Regions from separate parts of the Variovorax sp. GW821-FHT09B01 genome, predicted to be linked through region 2. Evidence: predicted binding sites of a transcription regulator. Region 2 holds the regulator's gene; each other region holds the start of a gene.
The links. Region 2 encodes HrcA, which represses chaperone genes, less so after heat shock. Its sites were predicted from a motif close to TTAGCACTCNNNNNNNNNGAGTGCTAA; they were not measured.
Positions count from the first base shown of each region.

Region 1: the regulator HrcA is predicted to act here: its motif matches at 1,741-1,767, upstream of AC07RV_RS30155 (co-chaperone GroES).
Region 3: the regulator HrcA is predicted to act here: its motif matches at 1,921-1,947, upstream of rpoH (RNA polymerase sigma factor RpoH).

Region 1 is NZ_JBWKPQ010000014.1:100,683-103,953, forward strand. It holds gene groL (chaperonin GroEL) at 1-1,333, opposite strand, end outside; gene AC07RV_RS30155 (co-chaperone GroES) at 1,363-1,653, opposite strand; gene AC07RV_RS30160 (ArsR/SmtB family transcription factor) at 1,859-2,185, shown strand; gene AC07RV_RS30165 (arsenic transporter) at 2,215-3,271, shown strand, end outside.
Region 2 is NZ_JBWKPQ010000010.1:253,791-257,061, forward strand. It holds gene AC07RV_RS26285 (RelA/SpoT family protein) at 1-438, shown strand, start outside; gene greB (transcription elongation factor GreB) at 466-1,041, opposite strand; tRNA gene AC07RV_RS26295 (tRNA-Arg) at 1,147-1,223, opposite strand; tRNA gene AC07RV_RS26300 (tRNA-Ile) at 1,294-1,370, opposite strand; gene hrcA (heat-inducible transcriptional repressor HrcA) at 1,410-2,417, opposite strand; gene AC07RV_RS26310 (NAD kinase) at 2,448-3,271, shown strand, end outside.
Region 3 is NZ_JBWKPQ010000021.1:120,646-123,916, forward strand. It holds gene AC07RV_RS36230 (SCO family protein) at 1-22, shown strand, start outside; gene AC07RV_RS36235 (DNA alkylation repair protein) at 27-890, shown strand; gene rpoH (RNA polymerase sigma factor RpoH) at 951-1,892, opposite strand; gene AC07RV_RS36245 (Mpo1 family 2-hydroxy fatty acid dioxygenase) at 2,064-2,534, opposite strand; gene AC07RV_RS36250 (response regulator transcription factor) at 2,711-3,271, shown strand, end outside.

The sequences.
Region 1 (3,271 bases), on a different contig from region 2:
GGACCAGCTTGATGCCGGCGTCCTGGTCGGCGTTGTCGCCCTTCACGCGGTCGCCCACGGCTTGCTTGGCACGCAGCAGGGCCACGCCACCACCGGCAACCACGCCTTCTTCCACTGCAGCGCGGGTGGCGTGCAGGGCGTCTTCGACGCGAGCCTTCTTTTCCTTCATTTCGACTTCGGTGGCAGCGCCGACCTTGATCACTGCAACGCCGCCGGCCAGCTTGGCCACGCGCTCTTGCAGCTTTTCACGGTCGTAGTCGCTGGTCGCTTCCTCGATCTGCACGCGCACTTGCTTCACGCGGGCTTCGATGTCGGCAGCAGCGCCCGAACCGTCGATGATGATGGTGTTTTCCTTGCCCACTTCGATGCGCTTGGCCTGGCCCAGGTCGGCCAGCGTCACCTTCTCGAGGGTCAGGCCGACTTCTTCGGCGATGACCTTGCCGCCCGTCAGGATGGCGATGTCTTCGAGCATGGCCTTGCGGCGGTCGCCGAAGCCAGGCGCCTTGACGGCCACGACCTTCAGGATGCCGCGGATCGTGTTCACGACCAGCGTCGCCAGGGCTTCGCCCTCGACTTCTTCGGCAATGATCAGCAGCGGACGACCGGCCTTGGCGACTTGTTCCAGCGTGGGGAGCAGGTCACGGATGTTGCTGATCTTCTTGTCGAACAGCAGCACGAAGGGGTTGTCGAGCAGCGCCGATTGCTTCTCGGGGTTGTTGATGAAGTAGGGCGACAGGTAGCCGCGGTCGAACTGCATGCCTTCGACGACGTCCAGTTCGCTGTCCAGCGACTTGCCGTCTTCGACGGTGATCACGCCTTCCTTGCCGACCTTGTCCATCGCGTCGGCGATGAGCTTGCCGATGGTTTCGTCGCTGTTGGCCGAGATCGAGCCGACTTGAGCGATTTCCTTCGACGTGGTGGTGGGCTTCGAAGCCTTCTTCAGCTCTTCGACCAGGGCCGTCACGGCCTTGTCGATGCCGCGCTTCAGGTCCATCGGGTTGATGCCGGCGGCCACGTACTTGAAGCCTTCGCGCACGATGGCTTGTGCCAGCACGGTCGCGGTGGTGGTGCCGTCACCGGCGTTGTCCGAAGTCTTGGAAGCCACTTCCTTCACGAGCTGGGCGCCCATGTTCTGCAGCTTGTCCTTGAGTTCGATTTCCTTGGCGACCGACACACCGTCCTTGGTCACGGTGGGGGCGCCGAACGAGCGCTCGAGCACCACGTTGCGGCCCTTGGGGCCCAGGGTCACTTTGACCGCGTTGGCCAGGATGTTCACACCCTCGACCATGCGTGCGCGGGCTTCTCCGCCGAAGACGACGTCTTTTGCTGCCATGTTTGTTTACTCCGAATGGGATGGGTGGATTACTTCTCGACGACCGCGAACAGGTCGTCTTCCTTCATGACGAGCAGCTCGTCGCCATCGACCTTGACGGTCTGGCCGCTGTACTTGCCGAACAGGACGCGGTCGCCGACCTTCACGGTCAGGGCCGACAGGTCGCCCTTGTCATTGCGCTTGCCCGGGCCCACGGCCAGGACTTCACCCTGATCGGGCTTCTCGGCGGCGGCGTCGGGGATGACGATGCCCGAGGCAGTCTTGGTTTCGCTGTCGATACGCTTGACGATCACGCGATCGGCCAAAGGACGAAGTTTCATTGCATCTCCTGGATAAGAAACTGGGTGGTGGTTTTTTGGGCGCCCATCCTGCAGGACCGGTTGCCCGTCGACTGGAGGCGAGGCTTGTTAGCACTCAACCACAGCGAGTGCTAATCATAAGGGCAATCGCCGGGGTTTCAAGCGCCGGGGCGGGTTGCGCGGGAAGTCGGTTGCCACGATTCAATATTTCAACGATGATTGAAATATGGAAGAAGAAGCCGTCATCCGCGCCCTCATGGCCCTCGCACAGAGCGTGCGCCTGCGTGTGTTTCGCGCGCTGGTCGTGGCCGGCCCGCAGGGCATGACGCCCGGCGCGCTGACCGAAACGCTGGGCGTTCCGGCCACGGGCCTGTCGTTCCATCTCAAGGAGCTGGGCCGCGCGGGCCTGGTGTCGCAGGAGCGGCAAGGGCGCCACCTGATCTACCGCGCCTCGTTCGACCAGATGAACGGGCTGCTGGCCTATCTGAGCGAGAACTGCTGCCAGGGGCAGCCCTGCGAAGTCGATGCGCAAGGCGCGTCCTGCGACTGCTGACGGTCGGCGCCGCATCGTTTCCTCGCCCCATGCTCACCGCCGTTCTCATCTTTCTCGCGACCCTGGTGCTCGTCATCTGGCAGCCGCGCGGCCTCGGCATCGGATGGAGCGCCGCGCTGGGCGCGCTGGTGGCCCTGGCCCTCGGCGTGGTGCATCTGCCCGACGTCGTGCGGGTCTGGCAGATCGTCTGGAATGCCACCGGGACCTTCGTCGCCGTGATCGTCATCAGCCTGCTGCTCGACGAGGCCGGCTTCTTCGAATGGGCCGCGCTGCACGTCGCGCGCTGGGGCGGCGGCAGCGGCGGCCGGCTGTTCGCCTTCATCGTGCTGCTCGGCGCGGCCGTCTCGGCGCTGTTCGCCAACGACGGCGCCGCGCTGATCCTCACGCCGATCGTGATGGCCATGCTGGTGGCGCTGGGCTTCACGCCGGCCACCACCCTGGCCTTCGTGATGGCAGCCGGCTTCATCGCCGACACCGCGAGCCTGCCGCTGATCGTGTCGAACCTCGTCAACATCGTCTCGGCCGACTTCTTCGGGATCGGCTTCAACGCCTATGCGGCGGTGATGGTGCCGGTCAACCTTGCCGCGGTGGTCGCTAGCCTGCTGGCCTTGCTGCTCTACTTTCGCCGCGACATCCCCGCGCGCTACGACGCCAGCCGCTTGAAGCGCCCGGCCGATGCCATCCGCGACCCGGCCACCTTTCGCGCGGGCTGGGTCGTGCTGGTGCTGCTGCTCGTCGGCTTCTTCGGCCTCGAGCCATTGGGCGTGCCGGTCAGCGCCGTGGCGGCCGTTGGCGCGCTGCTGCTGTTGGCCGTGGCGGCCCGCGGCGAGGTCATCGCCACGCGCAAGGTGCTGCGCGGCGCGCCCTGGCAGATCGTCGTGTTCTCGCTGGGCATGTACCTGGTGGTCTACGGCCTGCGCAATGCCGGCCTGACCGACCAGATCTCGACGCTGCTCGACGTGTTCGCGCAAGGCGGCATCTGGGGCGCGGCGCTGGGCACGGGCTTCCTGGCGGCCGCGCTGTCTTCCGTCATGAACAACATGCCGACGGTGCTGGTCGGCGCGCTCTCCATCGATGCCTCGGGCG
Region 2 (3,271 bases):
GGCAGCGAGAACTCCTCGGTGCGCTTCGCGCTATGCTGCCGCCCGATCCCTGGCGACCCGATCGTGGGCTACCTCGGCCACGGCGAGGGCCTGGTGGTGCACACCGAGGCCTGCGGCGTGGGCCAGCGCCTGCGCCACAAGGACAGCGAACGCTTCTTCGCGGTCGAGTGGGCCGACGAACCGACGCGCGCCTTCGAAACCGGCGTGATCATCACCGTGCGCAACGACAAGGGCGTGCTGGCGCGCGTGGCCGCGACGCTGGCCGATGCCGAAGCCGACATCACCCACGTCGAGATGGCCGACGAGACGCCGCAGGATTCGACCGATCTGCGCTTCGTGATCGCGGTACGCGACCGCTCGCATCTGGACGCGGTGCTGCGCTCGGTGCGCCGGACCACCTCGGTGCTGTCCGCGGCGCGCACCGTTCCCGCGTCCTGAGTCCGCGCCGCGCCTGCGGCGCAGCCTCTAAGCAGCGCCCGGCCCCGGCGCCGGATAGACGACCGACAGCAGCTCGACCTCGTGCGTGCCGCCCGGCGTGACGAGCTTGACCACGTCGCCCTCCCGCGCCTTCAGCAGCGCCCGCGCGATCGGCGAGATCCAGCTGACCTGCGACTGCGCGCTGTCGGCCTCGTCGATGCCGAGGATCGTCACGCTGCGCTCGTCGCCGCTCTCGTCCGCATAGCGCACCGTGGCGCCGAAGAAGACCTGGTCGCTGCCGTGGTGCACCGAGGGATCGGTCACCTCGGCGATCTCGAGGCGCTTGGTGAGGAAGCGAATGCGGCGGTCGATCTCGCGCAGCCGCTTCTTGCCGTAGAGGTAGTCGCCGTTCTCCGAGCGATCGCCGTTCTTGGCGGCCCAGTGCACGGCCTCGACCACCTTGGGCCGCTCCTCGTCCATCAGCTGCAGCAGCTCGGTGCGCAGCCGCGCGTAGCCGGCGGGGGTGATGTAGTTCTTGCCGCCCGCGGGCAGCGGCGGCATCGCGCCGTCGGCGCCATCGTCGTCCGCGTCGGAATCCGTTTCCTTGGTGAATGCCTTGTTCAAGCGACGCCTCCGGAGATCGAAAGAGAAGCGTGGCGTCCGCCGCGCGGACGAGCCTCGTACCAAAAAGAAAAGGGTCAACTCGTTTCCGAGTTGACCCTTGAAGAGTGGTGCGGCTGGCAGGAATTGAACCCACGACCCCTTGGTTCGTAGCCAAGTACTCTATCCAACTGAGCTACAGCCGCACAGCTTGCTATCATAGCATGTATTTTTGAGGCCTTTTCGATCCGTCGAAACAAATCTCAAAAATACGGGTGGTAGGCCGTGATGGGCTTGAACCATCGACCAACGGATTATGAGTCCGCTGCTCTAACCAACTGAGCTAACGGCCCACGTGGGCTCAATTCTATTCGCGCCGAAAAGGCGCCTTGCTACTTGCGGTGGCTCAGCGCGTTGCTGACCAGCTTGGAAGTGATGTCGACGATCTGGATCATGCGCTCGTAGGGCATGCGCGTCGGGCCGATCACGCCGAGCGTGCCCACGACCTGGCCGTCGACCTCGTAGTTGGCGCTGACGATGGACAGCTCCTCGACCGGCACCACCTGGCTCTCGCCGCCGATGAAGATGCGCACGCCCTCGGCCTTGCTCGACACGTCGAGCAGCCGCATCAGCTGCGCCTTCTGCTCGAAGAGCTCGAAGGCGCGGCGCAGTTGCCCCATGTCGCTCGAGAAGTCGCTGACCGCGAGCAGGTTGCGCTCGCCCGAGATCACGACGTCGTCTTCCTGCGATTCGCTCAGCACGTCCGAGCTGACCTTCACGGCCGCCTGCATCAGCGCCGCGATCTCGCCGCGCAGCGTGTCGACCTCGGACTGCAGCCGGTCGCGCACCTGCTCGATCGTCAGGCCCGCATAGTGGGCGTTGATGTAGTTCGCGGCCTCGACCAGCTGCGACTGCGAGTAGTCGGCCTCCGGAAAGATCACGCGGTTCTGCACGTCGCCTTCGGGCGAGACGATGATCACCAGCAGCCGGCGGTCCGACAGGCGCAGGAACTCGATCTGCTTGAACACCGACGAACGCCGTGGCGCCATCACCACGCCGACGAACTGCGAGAGGTTCGACAGCAGGTGCGCCGCGTTGGCGATCACGCGTTGCGGCTGGTCGGGCGCGAGGCTCGGCGCGGCCAGGTGCTCGCGCTGCGCGGTGAGCATGGTGTCGACGAAAAGCCTGTAGCCGCGCGCCGTGGGCACGCGGCCGGCCGAGGTGTGCGGACTGGCGATCAGTCCGAGCGACTCGAGGTCCGACATCACGTTACGGATGGTCGCGGGCGATAGGTCCAGGCCCGAGGAACGCGAGAGCGTTCGCGAGCCGACAGGCTGGCCTTCGGCGATGTAGCGCTCGACGAGCGTCTTGAGCAGCAACTTGGCGCGGTCGTCCAGCATTGCAAGATTTTAGTGTTGTAATTTGTAGCCATGACCTCTCCCTTTCGTCACGTCGCGCTGATCGGCAAATACCAGGCTTCCGGAGCCCGGTGCGGCGAGCGCGACAGCGTGATGGAAGGCATCGCGAGTTTTCTCGAATCCCAGGGCTGCAAGGTCTACGTCGAACAGCCGCGCGGCGACGACGAACCGGCCCAGGCCCTGCCCACCGGCGACCGCTACGAAGCCCTCACGGTCGAGCAGATCGGCCAGCAGTGCGACCTCGGCCTGGTGGTCGGCGGCGACGGCACCATGCTCGGCATCGGCCGGCAACTCGCGGCCTTCGGCATCCCGCTGATCGGCATCAACCGGGGCCGGCTCGGCTTCATCACCGACATCCCGCTCGACAACTTCCAGGCCACGCTGATCCCGATGCTGGCCGGCGAATACGAGGAAGACCACCGCAGCCTGATGCATGCGCAGGTGATGCGCGACGGCGCCGTGGTGTTCGATGCGCTCGCGATGAACGACGTGGTGGTCAACCGCGGCGCGACCTCGGGCATGGTCGAGCTGCGGGTATCGGTGGGCAAGCATTTCGTGGCCAACCAGCGCGCCGACGGCCTGATCATCGCGTCGCCCACGGGTTCGACGGCCTATGCGCTGTCGGCCGGCGGGCCGCTGCTGCATCCGGCGGTGCCGGGCTGGGTGCTGGTGCCGATCGCGCCGCACACGCTGTCGAACCGCCCAGTGCTGCTGCCCGATGCCGACGAGATCGTGATCGAGCTCGTGGGCGGGCGCGATGCCAGCGCGAATTTCGACATGCAATCGCTGGCCTCGCTCGCGATCGGCGACCGCGTGGTGGTGCGCCGCTCCGATTT
Region 3 (3,271 bases), on a different contig from region 2:
CAAGACCCTGCTGGCGGCCTGAGCCGATGGCGCCCGGCACGGAGGTCGCGAGCCTCGCCGCAGCGATCGAAGCGGTCGAGCACCTGAAGGCACGCAAGGGCGCGTTCCGCATCGCGCTGATCCCGCCCGAGGTGCTGCGCGCGCTCAACGACGGGCTGATCGAGACCGTCAACCTCAACGAATTCCTCGCACTCGAACTGCCGCAGCTGGCGCGCAGCGTGGCGGGCCACATCGGCCTCGACGCGGCGAGCGAGCGGCTGGTCGACACGCTGGCGATGCTGAGTGCCTTCAAGCCGATGCAGCGGCACGGCCACATCGCGCGGGCGCTGTACGACCTCGCTGCGCTGCACGACGAACGCGACGCCGTTGCGCACCGGCTCGCCACGCATGCCAGCGACGTCGCGCGCTGCTGGGCGGCGCAGTGGGTCACGCTGTCGCAATTGCCGCTGGCCGGGCAGCTCGAGGCGGTGCGGCGCTTCGCGGCCGATCCGCATTTCGGCGTGCGAGAGATCGCCTGGATGGCGGTGCGCGACGCGGTCGTCGGCTCGCTCGACGAGGCGCTCGCGCTGCTGCAGCCGTGGGTGCGCGACGAGGATCCGAACATCCGCCGCTTCGCGAGCGAACTCACGCGACCGCGCGGCGTGTGGTGCGCGCAGATCGAGGCGCTGAAGGCCGAGCCCTGGCGCGCGTTGCCGCTGCTCGAACCGCTGCGCGCCGACGGCAGCCGCTACGTGCAGAACTCGGTCGCCAACTGGCTCAACGACGCGAGCAAGACGCAGGCGGAGTGGGTCGATGGCGTGTGCGCGCGCTGGATGAAGGAATCGAACACGCCCGAGACGCGCTACATCGCCAAGCGCGCGCTGCGCACGCTCGCCAAGACCTCGGGTTGATTCGCCCATGAAAAAGCCCGGCGCGGGGCCGGGCTCGTTCGAAGGGGCGGAAGAAGCCGATCAGGCGTAATCGGCCAGTGCCTTCTTCATCTTCTTCATCGCGGCCACCTCGATCTGGCGGATGCGCTCGGCGCTCACGCCATAGACCGCGGCCAGGTCGTGCAGGGTCATGCCGCCCGAACCGTCGTCGTTGACCTTGAGCCAGCGCTCTTCCACGATGCGGCGGCTGCGCGCGTCGAGGGCCTCGAGCGCGGTCGCGATGCCGTCGCTCGACAGGCGGTCGCGCTGCTGCGATTCGAGCAGCGCGGTGGGTTCCTGCGTCGCGTCGGCCAGGTAGGCGATCGGGCCGAAGGCTTCCTCGCCGTCGTCGTTCGGGCTCGGGTCGAGCAGCACGTCGCCGCCCGACAGCCGGGTTTCCATCTCGAGCACTTCCTCGGGCTTCACGTTCAGGCGCGCGGCCATCTGCGTCACCTCGTCGGCGCTCAGCGTTTCGCGGTGCGTGCCGGTGTCGGCCGCGGCCGAGTCGGCCTTGAAGCCCTGCTTCATCGAGCGCAGGTTGAAGAACAGCTTGCGCTGGGCCTTGGTCGTCGCGACCTTGACCATGCGCCAGTTCTTCAGGATGTACTCGTGGATCTCGGCCTTGATCCAGTGCATCGCGTAGCTCACCAGCCGCACGCCCTGGTCGGGGTCGAAACGCTTCACGGCCTTCATCAGGCCGACGTTGCCTTCCTGGATCAGGTCGCCGTGCGGCAGCCCGTAGCCCAGGTACTGGCGGGAGATGGACACCACGAGGCGCAGGTGCGAGAGGATCAGCGCACCGGCCGCTTCGAGGTCGTTGTGGTCGCGCAAACGGCGGGCGAAGCCCTGCTCTTCCTCGAGGGTGAGCAGCGGCAGGCGGTTGGCGGCCGAAATGTAAGCATCCAGGTTACCCAGCGGGGGCACCATCGACCAGGGGTTGGCGACGGCGAGCTGGTTGGCAGAGGCTCCAGACAGGGATGTCATCAGGGGAAACTCCTTCGTATTGGCCATATTAGCACTCGGTTTGAGGGAGTGCTAAGGCAAGGGTTCCCCTAAAGTCTCTATCGGGCCGATAGGCAAGGGCTGTCGGCCGGCGGCCCTGGAAGGCCGTGGTCTTGTCCGACTTGCAGCCGGCAAAGCCCCGTAAGCGGGTACTTACCAGCGAATGCCCAGCTTGAGCAGCAGCTTGGACACCACGAACAGCGGCCCGACCCAGAGGTATTGGATGTCTTCGAAGAACGAAGGTTTCCGTCCCTCGATCTTGTGGCCGATGAACTGGAAGATCCAGGCCACCACGAAGATGGCGGCGGAAATCGGCAACACAAGGCTGCCCATGGCATGGACCAGCGCCAGCAGGATGGCGGTCTGGATGCCCATCGCGAGCAGGAGGACCGGCGAGCGCAGCGTCAGGTAGTAGACGAGGCTGGCCAGCAGGAAGGCGTAGGCGGCCCAGGGGTGGATCGCGAAGATCAGCCCGACCAGGCTGACCGTGATCGCGGGGATCGCGACGAAGTGGATCAGCTCATTCGTCGGGTGCCGGTGGCTCTGTTCGTAGTGGGCCAGCAGGCGGTCGACCTTGCGGTCGCTGGCGGCCTCGGGCGCGTGGGCGGTGGCGGTGTGCGGCATGGCGTGTCTCCGTGGCTCGTGCGGTCCGTTCGTTGCGGCCCGCGATGGAATCCGCCGATGGTGCCCCGCGCCGGCTTTGCTGGCAAGTGCTATATAAACAATAGCATTACACCGAGCGGCCATCGCGGGGATCGCCATGACTTCCGGCACTGTCGCGCCCTGGGTGCACCGCTAAGATGCGGCGCGTGGCTCCGCTCGATCCCTCTTCCTCCTCCACTCCCCCGTCCTCGGCGGCGCAGGCCGGCATCGCGCCGCGCGGCCGCACCGCGATCCTGGTGGTCGACGACCACGACCTGCTGCGGCTCGGCGTCTGCGCGCTGGTCCAGGCCCAGGCGACCTCCTCGGGCGCCGCGATCGAGGTCTACGAGGCCGGCAACGTCGCCGACGCGCTCAAGCTCTACGAGGCGCACCAGGAAGCCATCGGCCTGGTGCTGCTCGACCTCGCGCTGCCCGACACCCATGGCCTGAGCGGCCTGGCCGAGTTCCGCCTGCGCTATCCCGAGGCCCGCATCGTGGTGCTTTCGGGCACCGGCAACAGCACGCTGGCGCAGGGCGTGCTGGCGCTGGGCGCGAGCGCTTTCCTGCCCAAGTCGGCCGACCTCAAGGAAGTGGTCAGCTTCATCCGCGCCTGCGGCCTGCTCGACCCCGATGCCGCCCAGTCGCCGCCGCCGGCCGTGCCGAAGGCGCTCACCGGCTATGCCGAGTTCGCCCACGCCAGCGCCTGGCAGGAACTCACG